Regions from separate parts of the Mesorhizobium sp. M0011 genome, predicted to be linked through region 2. Evidence: riboswitches for the same ligand, from Rfam matches in the RefSeq annotation. Region 2 holds a riboswitch; each other region holds the start of a gene.
The links. A riboswitch is a leader RNA that binds a small molecule or an ion and turns the genes downstream of it on or off. The one in region 2 is predicted to bind cobalamin.
Positions count from the first base shown of each region.

Region 1: another riboswitch for cobalamin. It lies ahead of NKK51_RS16080 (ABC transporter ATP-binding protein); the one in region 2 lies ahead of bluB (5,6-dimethylbenzimidazole synthase).
Region 3: another riboswitch for cobalamin. It lies ahead of NKK51_RS06895 (DUF1636 family protein); the one in region 2 lies ahead of bluB (5,6-dimethylbenzimidazole synthase).

Region 1 is NZ_JAMYVQ010000013.1:22,434-28,029, reverse strand. Features, by position in the region: gene NKK51_RS16095 (metal ABC transporter permease) at 1-542, shown strand, start outside; partial or broken gene NKK51_RS16090 (FecCD family ABC transporter permease) at 567-1,552, opposite strand; gene NKK51_RS16085 (ABC transporter substrate-binding protein) at 1,688-2,635, opposite strand; gene NKK51_RS16080 (ABC transporter ATP-binding protein) at 2,681-3,469, opposite strand; cobalamin riboswitch at 3,632-3,838, opposite strand; gene NKK51_RS16075 (AraC family transcriptional regulator) at 4,134-4,967, shown strand; gene NKK51_RS16070 (DSD1 family PLP-dependent enzyme) at 4,972-5,596, opposite strand, start outside.
Region 2 is NZ_JAMYVQ010000001.1:375,520-381,115, reverse strand. Features, by position in the region: gene NKK51_RS01795 (MFS transporter) at 1-1,217, opposite strand, end outside; gene NKK51_RS01790 (TetR/AcrR family transcriptional regulator) at 1,339-1,947, shown strand; gene NKK51_RS01785 (hypothetical protein) at 2,233-3,216, shown strand; partial or broken gene bluB (5,6-dimethylbenzimidazole synthase) at 3,339-3,956, opposite strand; cobalamin riboswitch at 4,068-4,247, opposite strand; gene NKK51_RS01775 (histone deacetylase family protein) at 4,369-5,295, shown strand; gene NKK51_RS01770 (exodeoxyribonuclease VII small subunit) at 5,299-5,550, shown strand.
Region 3 is NZ_JAMYVQ010000004.1:273,945-279,540, forward strand. Features, by position in the region: gene NKK51_RS06885 (cobaltochelatase subunit CobN) at 1-695, opposite strand, end outside; gene cobW (cobalamin biosynthesis protein CobW) at 714-1,766, opposite strand; gene NKK51_RS06895 (DUF1636 family protein) at 1,769-2,197, opposite strand; cobalamin riboswitch at 2,236-2,439, opposite strand; gene NKK51_RS06900 (winged helix-turn-helix domain-containing protein) at 2,470-3,669, opposite strand; gene NKK51_RS06905 (NADH-quinone oxidoreductase subunit A) at 4,001-4,366, shown strand; gene NKK51_RS06910 (NuoB/complex I 20 kDa subunit family protein) at 4,357-4,938, shown strand; gene NKK51_RS06915 (NADH-quinone oxidoreductase subunit C) at 4,943-5,545, shown strand; gene NKK51_RS06920 (NADH-quinone oxidoreductase subunit D) at 5,546-5,596, shown strand, end outside.

The sequences.
Region 1 (5,596 bases), on a different contig from region 2:
GCATGTTCGCGTTTGGCCTGGTGCTGTTCGTCAAAGTCGAGACCGACCAGCATCTCAATCATATCCTGTTCGGCAACATGCTCGGCGTCCAGTGGCGCTACGTGATCGAGGCGGCGGTCATCGTCGTGCCGGCGATCCTCATCGTTCTGGCAAAACGCAAGGATCTGCTGCTTTATTGTTTCGATCCGGCCCATGCGCGCGCGATCGGCCTGCCGGTCAACCTGCTGCATTTCGGGCTGCTGACGCTGCTCGCGTTGACCATCGTGGCCTCGCTGAAGGCTGTCGGGATCATCCTTGTCATCGCCATGCTGATCGCGCCGGGAGCGATCGGCTTTCTTTTGACGAAGAGCTTTGAGCGCATGCTCGCCATTGCCGCCGCGGCCGCCATCGGGTCGAGCGTCGTGGGAACGATTCTCAGCTATCACATCGACGCAGCCACCGGCCCGACGATCGTCGTCGTTCAGGCCGGCGTTTTTTTGCTTGCCCTGTTCCAGTCGAAGCGCCCAAAGCAACGGGTGCAACTGGGCATTTCGGGAGAGTAATCGCGGCCCTGACCCAGGCCGCACTCAAAGCCGGTTGCGGATCAGCATGGTGACGACGAAGAACGCGCCGACCGAGCTGGTGATGATGCCGATCGGCAGTTCCTGCGGCGGCAGCAGCGTTCGGGCCAGAAGATCGCTGGCCAGCAACAGCACGGCGCCGAAGACGGCGCAGCTGGCAACCAGGCGCAGGTGCAAGGGGCCCGCCAGCGGCCGCGACAGATGCGGGATCATCAGCCCGACGAAGCCGATGACGCCGGCGACCGAGACCAGGATCGCCGTCGAGAAGGCGGCGACGAGAAAGGTCATCCTTCGCATCCGCGCCACCGGCACGCCCAGGCTTTCGGCGGCGTTTTCGCCGGCCAGGAAAGCATCGAGCCGGCGGTGGTTCCACAGCGCGTAAGCCAGAATGGTGCCTGCTCCCAGCGCGCCCAGCCAGATATTATCCCAGCGCGCCAGGCCAAGGCCGCCCATGGCCAGAACAGCACGGAGTGGGCGGCGCGCTGATCGCCGGCAAAGACAAGATAGTTGGTCAAGGCGGTGAACATGAAGGACACGGCAAGGCCGGCAAGGATCAGCCGCTCCGGGCCTTGCCCCCTCACCCGCGCAACCAGCAGCAGCACTACGCCGGCAGCCAATATGCCGCCGGTGAAGGCCGCGACCGGCAATGTCCAGATGCCGAAACTGTCGCCGAAGACGGTGATGACGGAAACCGCACCCGCGGCGGCGCCCGACGACAGGCCGAACAGGAACGGGTCGGCAAGGTCGTTGCGGGTCACCGTCTGCAGCAGCGCACCGACGACGCCGAGACCGGCCCCGACGCAGATGGCCAGGATCGTGCGCGGCAGCCGCAGGTCGACCACGATCTTGCCGACCGGCCCGGCCACGTCGTGCCCGCTGAAGCCGACTGCGCGGCCAAGCGCGGCAACAACATCGGTCAGCGGGATCAGCGTCGAGCCGTAGGCGATCGACAGCAGAGCGAGAGCGGCGAGCGCCGCCGCCCCCGCCAGCATGGCCAGTGCAAATGCCGTATGGCGCAAGCCTGGAAATGCGTCGTGTCTGTCAGGACGCGTGCGACGCACTTCCAGGATCTTTTGTTCATGCATGTCGTTGCCCCAAAACCGCTGCGCACTTTTGGGCCACAGGCATCAAAACGCTTCCGGATGCATGGCCTTGGCGATCTTGTCGATCGCTTCGATGTTGGCCGGGCCCGGCGTCAGTTCGGCATAGCGCAGGGCGACGAAGCGCTCGTTCTTGACCGCGTCCGTCTCCTTCATCGCCGGATGCGCCTTCAGGAAATCGAGCAGTTTCCTGTAGCCACCGCCATCCTGGTAATCGAGCAGGATGAGGAATTGCGGATTGCGCGACGCCACCGTTTCCCAGTCCGTATTGCCCCAGCTGGTGTCCATGTCGGCCATGATGTTGTCGCCGCCGGCGGCTGATATCATGGCGCTGGGGATGGCGAATTTGCCTGCGGTGAACGGCTTGTCCTCGCCGGAATCATAGAGGAAGACCCGCGTTCCCTTGGCGTCGCCGACCTTGGCGGTGATGTCGGCGAGCCGCGTCTTCCAGCCGGAGACAAGCTTCTCAGCTTCGGCCTCCTTGCCGAAGATCTTGCCCAGTTTCTCGACATCGCCATAGAGCAGGTCCATCGAGGCGGCAGGGCGGCTCTTGTCGAGATGGACGCAGCTTTCCGTCAGCACCAGCGTCTTGATGCCGTGCGGAGCAAGCGTGTCGGGCGTCACTTCACCACCCGGCTTCATGCCATAATACCAGCCGGCGAAGAAAAAATCGGGCTCGACCGCGACGAGGTTTTCGAGCGTCGGATATTTCGGCGCCAGTTCCGGGATCGAACCCTGCTCGGCCTTGAACTCAGGACCCACCTTGTACCATCCGGTGATGCCGGTCAGGCCGACGATCGACGGCTGCAGTTTCAGCGCGAAAGCCATCTCGGCCATGTTGAGATCCTGGATGACGACGCGCTTCGGCGGCGCATCGAAGGTCAGCGGCTTGCCGCAGCTGTCGACAGTTACCGGGAAGGCCAGGGCTGTCGAGGCCAGCAGCGAGAAGGCAAGCGAAAAAGCAAGGCGTTTCAAGGGTTTGCTCCTGTGGACGGGATGATCGATATGGGACGGCTTCAATCAGGATGGCGGCGCGGCACGGTTCGGAACATCGAACACCGTCAGTTCGCGGTCTTCGGTCGGATGGCGCAGACGCAGCACATCGATGCCGAAAATTTCGCGAATCAGCTTTTGGGTCAGCGCTTCGCGCGGTGCGGCGAGCGCTTGCAGACGGGCATGGTTCATCACCGCCACCCTGGTGGCGAACGGTGCCACCAGCGCCAGATCGTGCAGCACCGCGATCACCGTCATCTCGAAGCCTGCCACGAGGTCGAGCAGTTCGCCGCGGGCGCGCGGGTCGAGATGGTTGGTCGGCTCGTCGAGGAACAGGATCTTTGGCTGCTGGGCGATGGCGCGGGCCAGTTGGGCGCGCTGGCGCTCGCCGCCCGACAGCGAGCCGATGGTGCGGCCAAGCAGCGGCAGCAGGCCGGTCCGGCGCAGCGCATCGACGACAATGTCACGCTCCTCGCTCCTGCGCCGTAGCCGAGCGTGCGGGACCCGGCCCAGCTCGACATAGTCGATCACCGCCAGCCGCGGATCGGGCTGGTCGGCCTGGCCGACAACGGCGATATGCAGCGCCCGCTCGGCGGCGGAAATCCCGTCCAGCCGGCGCCCGCCGAGGTTCACCTCGCCGGAGCTCGGCCGCAGCATGCCCGACAGCATGCGCAGCAGCGTCGTCTTGCCCGCGCCGTTGGGACCGATGATGGCTAGGCGATCGCCAGCGGCCACCGAGAAGCTGACCGCCTGGACCAGATCCCGCCCATTGGCCATGGCGCAGAGGTCATGTGCTTCGAGAAGCGCTACGGTCATCGGCTGCCCGCCAGATTGCCGGGATGGCAAAGCGTGCACACGATGATGCGATGATCGATAGACCCGTCCAACTTTCCGTCACTTTCCAAAACTGGCGACGGAAGGAAGCTGGCGAAGCGGCCGACAAGACCGGGATTCGCGTTTCCTCCCGGCACACCCCGTCCGGTCAACTCAGTGATGGCAGGTCTCCTGGCTCGCGGGTCGTTGCGCCATCCTGCCTTCCCAGCCTTGCCGGCCAGTGGCATTCACGGATTTTGCTCGCCGCTTACAGTTGCGGGGGCAGCCACGGCCTCGACCCCTGGGGATCTCACCGTGTTCCCTTTTCACCCCTCGCCTTTCGACTCGGGGACCATCACCGCTTCAGCGTAGATTTCCCCCAATCGCTTCGCAATGGATTTCTCGGACGGAGTGGTGGGCCGGCTAGGGGAAACATGCATTTCACGCTCTCGATATGTAATAACATTACGCATTTAGAGGATGCCGCCTGGCGCTGTCAAGCGAAGCCTGCCGAATTTGGCTCGTCGGCGGCAAGGGGCGCTCGACCGCTGTGCCATATCGGTGTGCGACTGTGACGGGATCGGTTCGATTGCGCGGGATGCGCAATTTCGATCAAACTGGCCGCGCCAGGAAACGGCAGGATGATCTGGCCAATGCGAGGAGCAAAATGAACCCGACCGAGAAAGCGCTGTGGTTCGTCGAAAGTCATCTGCCGGAGGCGATCTCGCTTGACGATATCGCGCAAAGCAGCGGCGTGTCGCGTTTTCATGTGACGCGGGCTTTCGGCGCTGCCACGGGCCGCTCGGTGATGGGCTACATGCGCTCACGCCGGCTCACCGAGGCGGCGCGCAAGCTGGCCGGCGGGGCGCCCGACATTCTCTCCGTCGCGCTCGACGCCGGCTACAACTCGCATGAGGCGTTCACCCGTGCCTTCCGCGATCAGTTCGGCACCACGCCGGAACTGGTGCGCGCGCAAGGCACACTCGACAAGCTCGACCTCGTGGAGCCGATCCTGATGGACCAGTCCTTCCTCACCAATCTCGAACCACCGCGTTTCGAGACCAGCCGGCCGTTCCTGATCGCCGGCCTCGGCGAACGCTACAGCTGCGAAACCAGCGCCGCCATTCCGATGCAATGGCAGCGCTTCGGCCCCTATATCGGCAACATTCCGGGCGAGGCCGGCGACGTCGCCTATGGCGTCTGCGTCAACGGCGACGATGCCGGCAATTTCGACTACATCGCCGGCGTCGAAGTGTCTGATTTTTCCGACCTGCCCAAGGAATTCAGCCGGGTGCGGGTGCCGGCGCAGAAATATGCGGTCTTTGCCCACCGCGAACACATCTCGACCATCCGCCGCACGGTCAATACGATCTGGAACAAATGGCTGCCGGCTTCCGGCCACGAGATATCGGATGCGCCGGAATTCGAACGCTACGGCCCTGAGTTCGACCCACGCAGCGGCAATGGCGGGCTGGAGATCTGGATACCGGTGAAGGCGTAGTCGGTCAGGCCATCGGCAGCGCCGGCCAGCGATCGACTATCCCGCCGCCGGAAAACACAGCGATCGACCCGAACTGCTGCAGCACGGCTTCGCTCTGCGTCGGCCTTAGAAACGCGTAGTCGCCGGGCTTTGCGGTCGCGTCGGCGGGCAAGCCCATGAATTGCTGGTTGGAGGACAGGCCGAGCAGCCCGTTCGCCTTCATGCCTTCGGGGAAGACGGGCTCGGCCATCCACTTGCCGCCATAGAGATAGCAGCCCTTGCGCGGGAAGCGGCCGAGCGCCTGCAGCAGGCGGGTGACGGCCGGCGGGCCAGGCAGCATCGGCTCGACCATTTTCAAGATCGGCGTGGCGATGAAGGCCGCCGGCTGGAAGCCGTCGAGGCCTGGCGTATCGAAATCACTGGGCAGCACGAAGGCCGAGCCCATCGAGACCTCGTTGGCCATGCCGCCATGATGAAGCAGCGCGGTCTTGCTGCCGCCGATGTTCAGGATACGGCGCTGGTCGGCGCCGAGACAGGCGACGAACGCCGAGGCCTCCGCCGACGCCTTGGCCAATGCCTTTGCCGGTCCGCCGAAAAGGCCGGGAATGAGCGGCGCATGCGCCTCGTAGGCCATGACGCCTTCGCAATGC
Region 2 (5,596 bases):
GCGGCAATCGCGGCCGCTTCACATCCGTCCATCTCGCACTCAGTCGTGGCAAGGCTGCGTTGGCCAAGCAGCACCGTGGCCAGCGCGATCGTGCCTGAAGCCACCGACACCCAGAACCCGTTCGGTGCACCGAACGCATCCACCACCGCGCCGGCCGCGAACGAGCCCAGCGCCATGCCGATGCCGATGCCGGTCATGACCCAGGTGATGCCTTCGGTCAGCATCGCTTCCGGCACATGCCGCTCGATCAGGCCGAAGGCCGTGATGAAGGTCGGCGAGATCGCCACACCGCTGATGAACACGGTCAGCGCCAGCAGCGGCACGGTGTCGGCGGCGAGCGGCAACAGCGTGCCGAGCGCGACGAGGGCGACTGCGATGGCGAGCTGGCGTTGCAGCGGCGCCTTCAGGCTGAGCGCGCCGACGATGATGCCGAGCACGAACGATCCCAGCGCATAAACGCCGATGACAAGGCTGGCGGCGCCGGGTTGGCCAAGCTCCTTGGTGATCGCCACGGTGGTCACTTCCGTCGTCGCGAAGGTTGCGCCGACGAAGATCAGGGCAAGCGTGATGATCTGAACCGGCCGCAGGCGGATCGCCGAGCCGCTTGAGTTATGGTCGACCGGCCGCACCTGGGGCTCGGTCGAGCGTTGCAGGATGAAGGCCGCTGATCCGAATGCGAGAAATAATGTGCTCACCAGAACGCCGGCTTCCGGGAATAGGGCGGCACTCAGGCCGACCGATAACGATGCCCCGGCGATATAGACCAGTTCATCGGCCACGGACTCGAAGGCGAATGCGGTGTTCATCTGCGGTCGTCCTCGGAAAATCTCTGTCCAGCGCGCCCGCACCATCGCAGGTATGCTTGGCATGGCGGCGGCCAGGAGTGCCGACACGAACAGCGTCCACACCGGCCAGTCCTGGTTGGCCGCCGCTATGAGGACGGCGAAAGCCAGCACCGCGATGATAGTGGTGGGCACGACGATTCGTGTCTGGCCCAGGCGGTCCACCAGTCTCGATATTTGCGGCGCGACGAAGGCGTTGGCCAGCGCGTATGTCGCCGAGACGGCTCCAGCCAGCCAGTATTCGCCGCGCGCCTGCGACAGCATCGCCACGATGCCGATGGGCGCCATGGCGATCGGCAGGCGCGCTAGGAAGCCGGCGGCCGCAAAGCCCTTGGCGCCGGGGGCACGAAAGATTTCCGCATAGGGATTTTGCATCGGTTGGTTCCTCGACAAAGGACGATTGGACAATTACATACGGAGCGTATGATTATTAGATAGAGCATACGCCGCGTATGTCAATTAGCATACGAAGCGTATGTGAATAGGTCCAGGACACATGCACAGACCCCGCAAGGAGATGATCGCCGAGACGCGCGCAAAGCTTATCGCGGCGGCCCGTCATGCCTTCGGCACAACAGGCTATGCAGCAGCCTCGATGGATGATTTCACCGCTTCGGCCGGGCTGACGCGCGGCGCGCTCTATCATCATTTCGGCGACAAGAAGGGGCTGCTGCAGGCGGTCATAGCCCAGATTGACGGCGAGATGGCGGCGCGCATCAATGAGGTCGCGTCGAGAGCACCGACCCGCTGGCAACATTTCGTCGACGAGTGCTCGACCTATATCGAGATGGCGCTGGAGCCGGAAATCCAGCGCATCATGTTCCGCGATGGCCCGGCCGTGCTGGGGGATCCAGCGCAATGGCCGAATGCCAGTGCGTGCATCGCTTCAATGACCGACCATCTGACCGCGCTGCAGGAGGAGGGGGTCGTTGTCTCCAGCCTCGACCCCGAGACCGCCTCGCGACTGATCATCGGAGCGAGCAGCCAGGCGGCGCAACGGATCGCCAATTCGAACGACCCCGAAACGACGTCGAAGAAGGTGGTGACGGCGTTCAAGCAACTGCTCGAAGGCCTGCTCAGGAAGCCGGATCCGCAGTCGAATTGAAGTTCCCACCAGAGCTTTCGTGCCGGCAGCTGTTCACGATAGGAATTTTTTCTTGACACCGTGCCCTCAGCTAAGGTATATATTCGTCCATGGTGCTGATTTGCGCCAGTGACCGGCCGCACAGGCGGGTTTTTCGTTTGATGCTCCGTCAGCCAACGCGCTGGCGGGCTCCGAACCAACCCGTTACCCCGAATTCGTCGCCCTTTGGCGTCAGGGCCGGCAATTGACAATCGCCGGGTTGAGTCCATCCTCTTCCACCATCTCTGAGGCGGAGATTCGGGGCACATGTGGGATTTTGAGATCGGCCGGTCGGTGTCCATCATGATGCGGACCTGGCCGTTCATCGTTTTTCGCATGATCGTCTATTTCGGCATCACGCTGGCCTACATCGTGGCGACCGGCACCGGTGCCTCTGTCGGCTATGGCGTCGGCCATATCTCCACCGATCCCGACGGGCCGCTGTCGTTTGCCCTGTGGGGCGGCGTGGTCGGTTTCGGCGTCGTCTCGATCGCCGTCTACTGGATCCGCGAATACATCCTCTATGTCGTCAAGGCCGGCCACATCGCCGTCATGGTTCATCTGATCGACGGCCGCGACATTCCCGGCGGTCAGGACCAGATCGCCTACGCCAGGGATGTCGTCACCCAGCGTTTTGCCGAAGCCAACATCCTTTTCGTCGTCGACCGACTCGTCAAGGGTGCCATCCGTGCCATCACCGGCCTGCTCGGCGGTATCGCCGCCTTCCTGCCGATACCAGGCCTGAGCGGCCTGGTCTCCTTCATCAACACGGTGATCCGCCTGTCGCTGACCTATGTCGACGAGATCATCCTCGGCTACAACATCCGCATCAATTCAGCCTCGCCCTTCGAGACGGCGCGCCAAGGCGTAGTGCTCTATGCTCAGAACGGCAAGGTCATGGTCAAGAACGCCGTCTGGCTGGCGGTCATCATGTGGGGCATGTCGTTCATCATCTTTCTGATGATGCTGGCACCTGCCGGTGCGATTCTGTTCCTGATGCCTGGCCAGCTCGCCGGCTGGGCTTTTGTGCTCGCCATCGTCTTCGCCTGGGCATTCAAGGCGGCGTTCATCGAGCCTTTCGCCATCGCCTGCCTGATGCAGGTCTATTTCAAGACCATCGCGGGCCAGGTGCCCGATCCGGCCTGGGACGCCCGGCTGGCCGAGGCATCGTCGAAGTTCAGGGAGCTCAAGGACAAGGCGCTGGCCTCCTTCGGCGGTTCGCGCTGGGCTACGGCCGGCGCCACACCCTGATCGGCTGGGCGGATGGTGTCTGGTGAGGCAGGAACGGTGTTGAGGCGCGCCACGGTGGATTTGAGCTGTGTCTCGCCTTGCCCGGAAAAGGTCTCGCTCATGATCAGCTCCGGCAGCGGCAGCCGCCGTCCCCAGCCATGCGTTTCAAGGTCCGGTTTGGGAGCGAACTCGGAAACACGGCCGACGCAGAGATAGGCGACCGGCGTTACGTGATCCGGAATGGCCAACAGCCGCTTCAGCGCCTCAGCCTCGATGATGCTCACCCAGCCGACGCCAACGCCCTCGGCACGCGCGGCCAGCCAGAAATTCTGCACCGCGCAGACGGTGCTGTAGAGATCCATCTCCGGATTGTGCCAGCGTCCCAGCGGCGAACCCTTCGAGCGCTGCCGGTCGCAGGTGATGCAGATGTTGAGCGCGCTCTCGCAGATGCCTTCCAGCTTGAGCTTGCGGTACAGCGCCTGTTTTTCCGCCTCGATCGCCGGCAGTTCCTGTTCTCGCGCGGCCAGGAACAGGTCGCGCACCTCCGCCCGTCGTTTGACATCGCGAATGACAATGAAATTCCATGGCTGCATGAAGCCGACCGATGGCGCGTGATGGGCGGCAAGCAGCAGCCGTGCCAGCACGTCGTCATCGATCGCGGTGGGCAGGAAATGGCTGCGCACGTCACGCCGCGTGAACATGGCGCGGTAGACCGCATCGCGCGCATTCTGGTCAAATCCATCGTCAATGGCAGCGGTCATGTGTTCCGGCATCGCTTGTCCCCTTGCGATTGCAGATTCAAAACTGACAGAGCGTACTTTGTGCGTCCAAGTAGACGCACGTCGCTCTGATGCCATCCGCCTGACCACGCGGATGACAATGCCTGCCAGGCCGGTCTTCTGGCTCGGGATCAACCCGCGTCCGGTGCCTTCCCGTCATCGACAGTGGCATTTACCGGCGCGGTCCCCCTCACAGCGTTGGGCACGCCACGGAATTCAACCGTGTTCCCGATTCTCCCGCTTGCGGCGGGCACCAGGCAGTACCAGGGACCTTACGCCGAAGCGCCCGCGGGGCCAATGCCTGCGGCGACGCGAATGGACGCAGTCGCGATTTTCCCCAGTCATCGGCCGCCCGTGCATGGCCTTTGTCGATCCGGGTCACTAGATTAGGACGATGACCACCCGTCTCTACACCCATCCGATCTTCCTCGAGCATCTCACGCCGCCCGGACATCCCGAGCGGCCCGACCGCTTACGCGCCATCGAGCGCGTGCTCGACGACGAAGCCTTTGCCGGGCTCGATCGTATTCAGGCGCCGGAAGGCGACGAGGCCACCATCCTCTACGCGCATCCCGCCGATTTCGTCGCCCGCGTGCGCGCCGCCATCCCCGACGAGGGGATTGCCCGCATCGATGCCGACACCACTGCCAGCCCGAAGAGCTGGCAAGCGGCGATCACCGCGATCGGCGCCGCCAACGCCGCCGTCGATGATGTCTTTTCGGGCCGCGCCGACAACGTCTTCGTCGCCGCCCGGCCGCCCGGCCATCATGCCGAAAAGACCACGGCGATGGGCTTTTGCCTGTTCAACACGGCGGCGATCGCGGCGCGTTATGCGCAGAAGAAACACGGTGTCGAGCGCGTTGCCGTCGTCGACTGGGACGTGCATCACGGCAATGGCACGCAGGATATTTTCTGGGACGATCCGTCGGTGCTCTATTGCTCGACACACCAGATGCCGCTTTATCCCGGCACCGGAGCGAAGACCGAAACGGGCGCCGGCAACATCGTCAACGCACCGCTGGCGCCGCAGACCGGCAGCGAAGTGTTTCGCGATGCCTTCCTGTCGCGCGTCCTGCCCGCGCTCGACAATTTCGCGCCCGACCTGATCATCATTTCGGCGGGGTTCGACGCGCACCACCGCGATCCGCTGGCCGAGATCAATCTGACCGAGGATGATTTCGACTGGGCGACCGGCCAGCTGATGCAGCGCGCGGCACGCCACAGCGGCAACCGGCTCGTCAGCCTGCTCGAGGGCGGCTACGATCTGCAGGGATTGGCATTTTCGGTCGCCGCCCATGTCGGGCGACTGATGAAAGGATGAATGATGGCCGATGAGACCAACGAAGACGTCAAGGCGATGAGCTTCGAGCAGGCACTCGATGCGCTGGAGAAGATCGTCGATGATCTGGAGCGTGGCGACGTGCCGCTCGACCAGTCGATCAAGATCTATGAGCGTGGTGAGGCGCTGAAGGCGCATTGCGACCGGCTGCTGAAGGCCGCCGAGGACAAGGTCGAGAAGATCAGGCTGTCGCGCGACGGCAAGCCGGTTGGAACGGAGCCACTCGACGCGGATTGAGGCTCGGTCCGAACGATGGCCTCGCCTCACCGGTTTTTGGACATGA
Region 3 (5,596 bases), on a different contig from region 2:
ATTTCGCCAATTGTCGAGGTTGCGGACGCGTCAGCTTCTAATGAAACGGGAAAAGAGCCGGCTTTGATGAAGTCCGATCTCCCCCCTTGCGGGGGAGATGTCCGGCAGGACAGAGGGGGGTGTGAAGGATCACCAACGACCCCAAGTCCTGGCTCATAAAACCCGGCTTTCGGCACTGGAACCGGCTCTGCAAAAGCCGCATCCTGTCCCGCCAGTCGCGCCAGCCTCCGCACCAGCGCGCTCATATTCGCCGGGCCGCCCTCGCGGAAATAGTCGAGCAGGCCATCGAGCTCCTCGCGCGGCAGCGTCGAGGCTTCGATCAGGCGCAGATCCTCGTCGCGGCATTCGCCGGGCAGCAGCGCCAGCTTTATGCCGTGTGCGCGGGCGGTCGAGGCAAGCTGGTCGCAGCCGTAGCGCCACCAGTCGTAGCCGCCGAGGATGCGCACGAGGATGACCTTGGCGTGACGGGCGACGCTGTCGACCCAGAGGTCGACGGACATGGGATGGCGCAGGTCACGCAGGGCAGCCAGCCGCATCGAGGGCAGGCGGCCGGCATCGGCCTTCCAGGCTGCCGCCAGTCCGGCGAGGTCGCTGTCGGTGAAGGACAGGGCCACGATATCCGCCGGCGCCTGCCGCAGATCGACCGGCTCGGCGAGGTCGTCGAGCGAGGCGGATGTCGTGGTGAGGATGTGCATCGCAACCCGTGTCCGAGATCAGCCGGCGAGTATACGCTCGATCGCCGGGCGGTTCAGCCCCTTCAGGCCGATGACGACGAGACGCGAGCGGCGGTCGTCCTGCGCGGTCCAGGCGCGGTCATAGTAATGATTGACGCGCGGCCCGACGGCCTGCAGCAAGAGCCGCATGGGCTTGCCGCCGACCTCGACGAAGCCTTTTACGCGCAGCACGTTCTCTTCTTCGGCGACGGTGGCGACGCGCTTTGCCAACTCGTCCGGATTGGCGATCGAGGCAATGTCGACGATGAAGGTGTCGAAGTCGTCATGCTCATGGTCGAATGCGCCGTCATGGTGGGACTTGCGGTTTTCGATGTCGTCCTCGACGGCGAGACCGAGACCGAGCAGCACGGAGGGATCGACCTTGCCATGCGACGTCGGCACGATCTTCACCGCGCGGGCGGAATGTTCGTTGATGATGGCGTTGGCGCGGGCGGTGCCGGCGGCGTCCATCAGGTCGCTCTTCGACAGGATGATCAGGTCGGCGCAGGCGATCTGATCCTCGAACACTTCTTCCACCGGATCGTCATGGTCGAGCGTCTCGTCCCCGGCGCGCTGCGCCTGCAAGGCATTCATGTCGTTGGCGACGCGGCCTTCGGCCAGTGCCGGCCCGTCGACCACGGCGATGACGCCGTCGACTGTGACGCGGCTCTTCACGCTCGGCCATTGAAAGGCCTGGACCAGCGGCTTGGGCAGCGCCAGGCCCGAAGTCTCGATCAGGATGTGGTCGACCCTCGGCGTCAGCGCGAGGATCTTGTCGAGCGCCGGGACGAAATCGTCGGCGACGGTGCAGCAGATGCAGCCATTGGCCAGTTCGACGATATTTTCCTCCGGGCAGGTGTCTATGCCGCAGCCCTTGAGGATCTCGCCGTCGATGCCGATGTCGCCGAATTCGTTGACGATGATGGCAATGCGCTTGCCGCCGGCGTTTTCCAGGAGGTGACGGACCAGCGTCGTCTTGCCGGCGCCGAGGAAGCCGGTGACGACGGTGCAGGGAACGCGGGAGAGGTTCGCAGGCGAATCTGGGGCAGTCATGGTCAATCCTTCAGCAGGTCTAGGGGAGGGATGCGGGCAACGAGGCCGCGCTTCAGGCTATCGGGACGGCCACGCCACGGGATCAGACCGTCGATCGAGGTGGCGAAAAGCTTGGCACCCGTGATGAGGTCGGCGCCGCTGGTCGCTGTCAGGTCGCCGAAGACATAGCTCCAGCAACCGTCGCGCAGGATGGCGGCGCTGAGGCGGCGCTTGCAATTGCCGAGGCATTCGACGCTGCGGATGCGGATGTCGTCGCCAGATGCGGCGCGGCGCGTGTCGTCCGCCAGCAATTCGCCGGCGCGGGGATGAGCGTCGGCGCCGGTCTCATCGCGGCAGGAGGCGCAGACGATGATGGTGACGCCGGCCAAGGCATCATCATGGCCGGACGAGATATCCGCTGTGCCAGCCGAAAAACTGCTGTCGTGGTCCAAGATCGTGCTCCTTGCCCGGAAACCCGCCGGGCGATCGGATTCTAAAGTCGCAGACGGCAGGTCTCCTGGCTCGCGGGTCATCGCCTTGGTAGCCGCCTTCCCGGGAACTCCCCAGTGGCTTTCGGCCTTGGCTCTTCGCTTACAGTTGCGGGGACAGCCGCGGATTTGGGATTTTGCCCCGCACCGCATTCCCTCTTAGCCCTTGCCGTTGCGGGCAAGGGACCATCTGGAACCGGATTTAGGCTTTTGCGGGCGGCGGTGTCAACGCGAGCTTACGACACGGCGATGTCGGCCAGCGCCGGCCCCAAATCCCCGGCAGGCGTCACTTCGATGCGTTCGAGACCGAGCCAGCCCTGCATCTGCTTCAATTCCTCGAACAGCTCTGCAGCGGTTTCAGGCGGTGCACCGGGCTCCGCATAGGCCGCATGGACGCGCAGTATGCTGGCCGGGCGATCGGCCTTGAGGTCGACGCGTGCCACGATCCTGTCGCCGAGCAGGAACGGCAGGACATAATAGCCGTATTGCCGCTTGTCGGCCGGCGTGTAGATCTCGATGCGGTAGTGGAAGTCGAACAGCCGCTCGGTGCGCGAACGCTCGAAGACGACCGGATCGAAGGGTGCCAGCAGGGCGCGGGCCTCGACTTTGCGCGGCTGGCGGGCGTCCCGGTGAAGATAGGCCGGCTTGTCCCAGCCTTCGACACGCACCGGCATCAACTCGCCTGTTTCGACGAGCTCCTCCAGCCGGCCTTTCATGTCGGCGGGCGACAGCCGGAAATAATCGCGCAAATCGCCTGAAGTCGCCACGCCGTGGGCGCGGGCGGAAATGCGCAGCAATTCGCGGTGCGCGTCCTCAGGCGTCGGCACTGGAAGGTCGAGGACCGCCTGCGGCAGCACGCGCTCGGGCAGATCATAGAAACGCTCGAACCCGCGACGGTGCGCCGTGGTGATGCGGCCGGCCCAGAACAGCCATTCGAAGGCGTGCTTGGCATGGCTCCAGCCCCACCAGCCGCCCGAGCCTTTCTGGCCCTCCAGCGCGGAAGCGGCGATCGGGCCGCGCTCGGCGACCTGGCGGTAGATCTCTTCGATGTAGCCGGCGTGCTCGCGGCCCCATTTGGCGAGCCCCAGATACATTTCCTCGCCGCGCTCGGCGCGCTGCATGCGCCAGCGCATCAGCGGGTATGTCTCGACCGGCAGGAAGGAGGCCTCGTGCGCCCAGTATTCGAAAACAGTGCGCTTGCGCGTCACGGCCGCGTTGTCGAGCAGCGAGAACGGGTAGGGGCCAAGGCGCGAATAGAGCGGCATATAATGAGCGCGCACCACGGCGCTGACGGAATCGATCTGCAGCAGGCCGGTGCGGGAGAGGGTGCGGGCAAAATGCCGGCGGTCGGGCGTACCGGTCGGGCGGGGATCGAGGAACCCCTGGGCGGCAAGCGCGATGCGACGGGCCGTGGGGAGCGAGATCTTTTCCTTCATGCAGGCATCACTTTGAAGTGTTTTGACCGAGGGTCGAAAGGCTGATTCCAACCCATGCTAGCAGGGTTTTGGCGGCATCCATGTCAGGAGAGAAAAGTGGAGTAATAGGCGCAGGAAATCAAACAGGAGCGGATCGGACCAGTTTGCCGCGATATGCCGTCCAGGTCGGTGTTTTGAACAAGGTTTGACTTGCTTCGCTGGAAGTGCTGCGCTAACCCTCGCCGCGTTGCAGCATAGGCCCTTAAAACGGTTCAGCGGTTAAACTGTCACGCTTCCGCATTAGGGTCCGGTGCTGTAATCAAAGTGGATTGGCGCCAACGGAAAGCCGAGCATGAACGCACTCTTGAGCTCATACCTGCCCATCGTCCTGTTCATAGGCGTGGCGCTGGTTGTCGGCCTGGCGCTGCTGGCCGCGCCCTTTCTGGTGGCCTACCGCAATCCAGATCCCGAAAAGCTTTCCGCCTATGAGTGCGGTTTCAACTCGTTCGACGACGCGCGCATGAAGTTCGACATCCGTTTCTACCTGGTGTCGATCCTGTTCATCATCTTCGACCTGGAAGTGGCCTTCCTGTTTCCGTGGGCGGTGTCGTTTTCGAAGATCGGCATGCTCGGTTTCTGGTCGATGATGGTGTTTTTGGCGGTGCTGACCATCGGCTTTGCCTATGAATGGAAAAAAGGAGCGCTGGAATGGGATTGAACGACAGTTCAGGCACCCTCGTCGCGCCGAAGCCCAAGGGTATTATCGACCCCAACACCGGCAGGCCGGTGGGGGAGGACGATCCCTTCTTCCTCGAGATCAACAATGAGTTGGCCGACAAGGGCTTTTTGGTCACTTCGACCGAGGCGCTCATCACCTGGGCGCGCAGCGGGTCGCTGATGTTCATGACGTTCGGCCTCGCTTGCTGCGCGGTCGAGATGATCCACACCTCGATGCCGCGCTATGATTCGGAGCGGTTCGGCGTCGCGCCGCGCGCGTCCCCGCGCCAGTCCGACATCATGATCGTCGCCGGCACGCTGACCAACAAGATGGCGCCGGCGCTGCGCAAGGTCTACGACCAGATGCCGGAACCGCGTTACGTCATCTCGATGGGCTCCTGCGCCAATGGCGGTGGCTACTACCACTATTCCTATTCGGTGGTGCGCGGCTGCGACCGCATCGTGCCGGTCGACATCTATGTGCCCGGCTGTCCGCCGAGCGCCGAAGCGCTGCTCTACGGCATTCTTCTGCTGCAGAAGAAGATCCGCCGCACCGGCACGATCGAACGGTAAATCCATGACCGCATCCCTGAGCGAACTGTCGACCTATCTCGGCGAGAAGCTGATCGGCCGCGTGAACGAAGCGGCGATTGCCTATGGCGAGCTTACCGTTCATGTAGAGCCGCGCGACCTGGTCGAGGTCATGACCTTCCTGCGCGACGATGCGCGCTGCCAGTTCATCTCGATCATCGATGTCTGCGGCGCCGACTATCCGTCGCGGGCCAAGCGCTTCGACGTCGTCTATCATCTCCTGTCGCCGAAGCAGAATGTGCGCGTCCGCGTCAAGGTTCTGGCCGACGAGGAGACGATGGTGCCGTCGATCACCGGCGTGTTTCCCGGTGCCGACTGGTTCGAGCGCGAGACCTACGATCTCTACGGCGTGCTGTTCTCCGGCCACCCGGATCTGCGCCGCCTGCTGACCGACTACGGTTTCGAAGGCCATCCGCTACGCAAGGATTTCCCGCTGACCGGATTCGTCGAGGTGCGTTACGACGACGAGGCCAAGCGCGTCATCTACGAGCCGGTCGAGCTCAAGCAGGAATTCCGCAATTTCGATTTTCTTTCCCCTTGGGAAGGCACCGATTACGTGCTGCCCGGGGACGAGAAGGCAAAGCAGTAAATGGCTGAAACCTCGGTCCGCAACTTCAACATCAATTTCGGCCCGCAACAC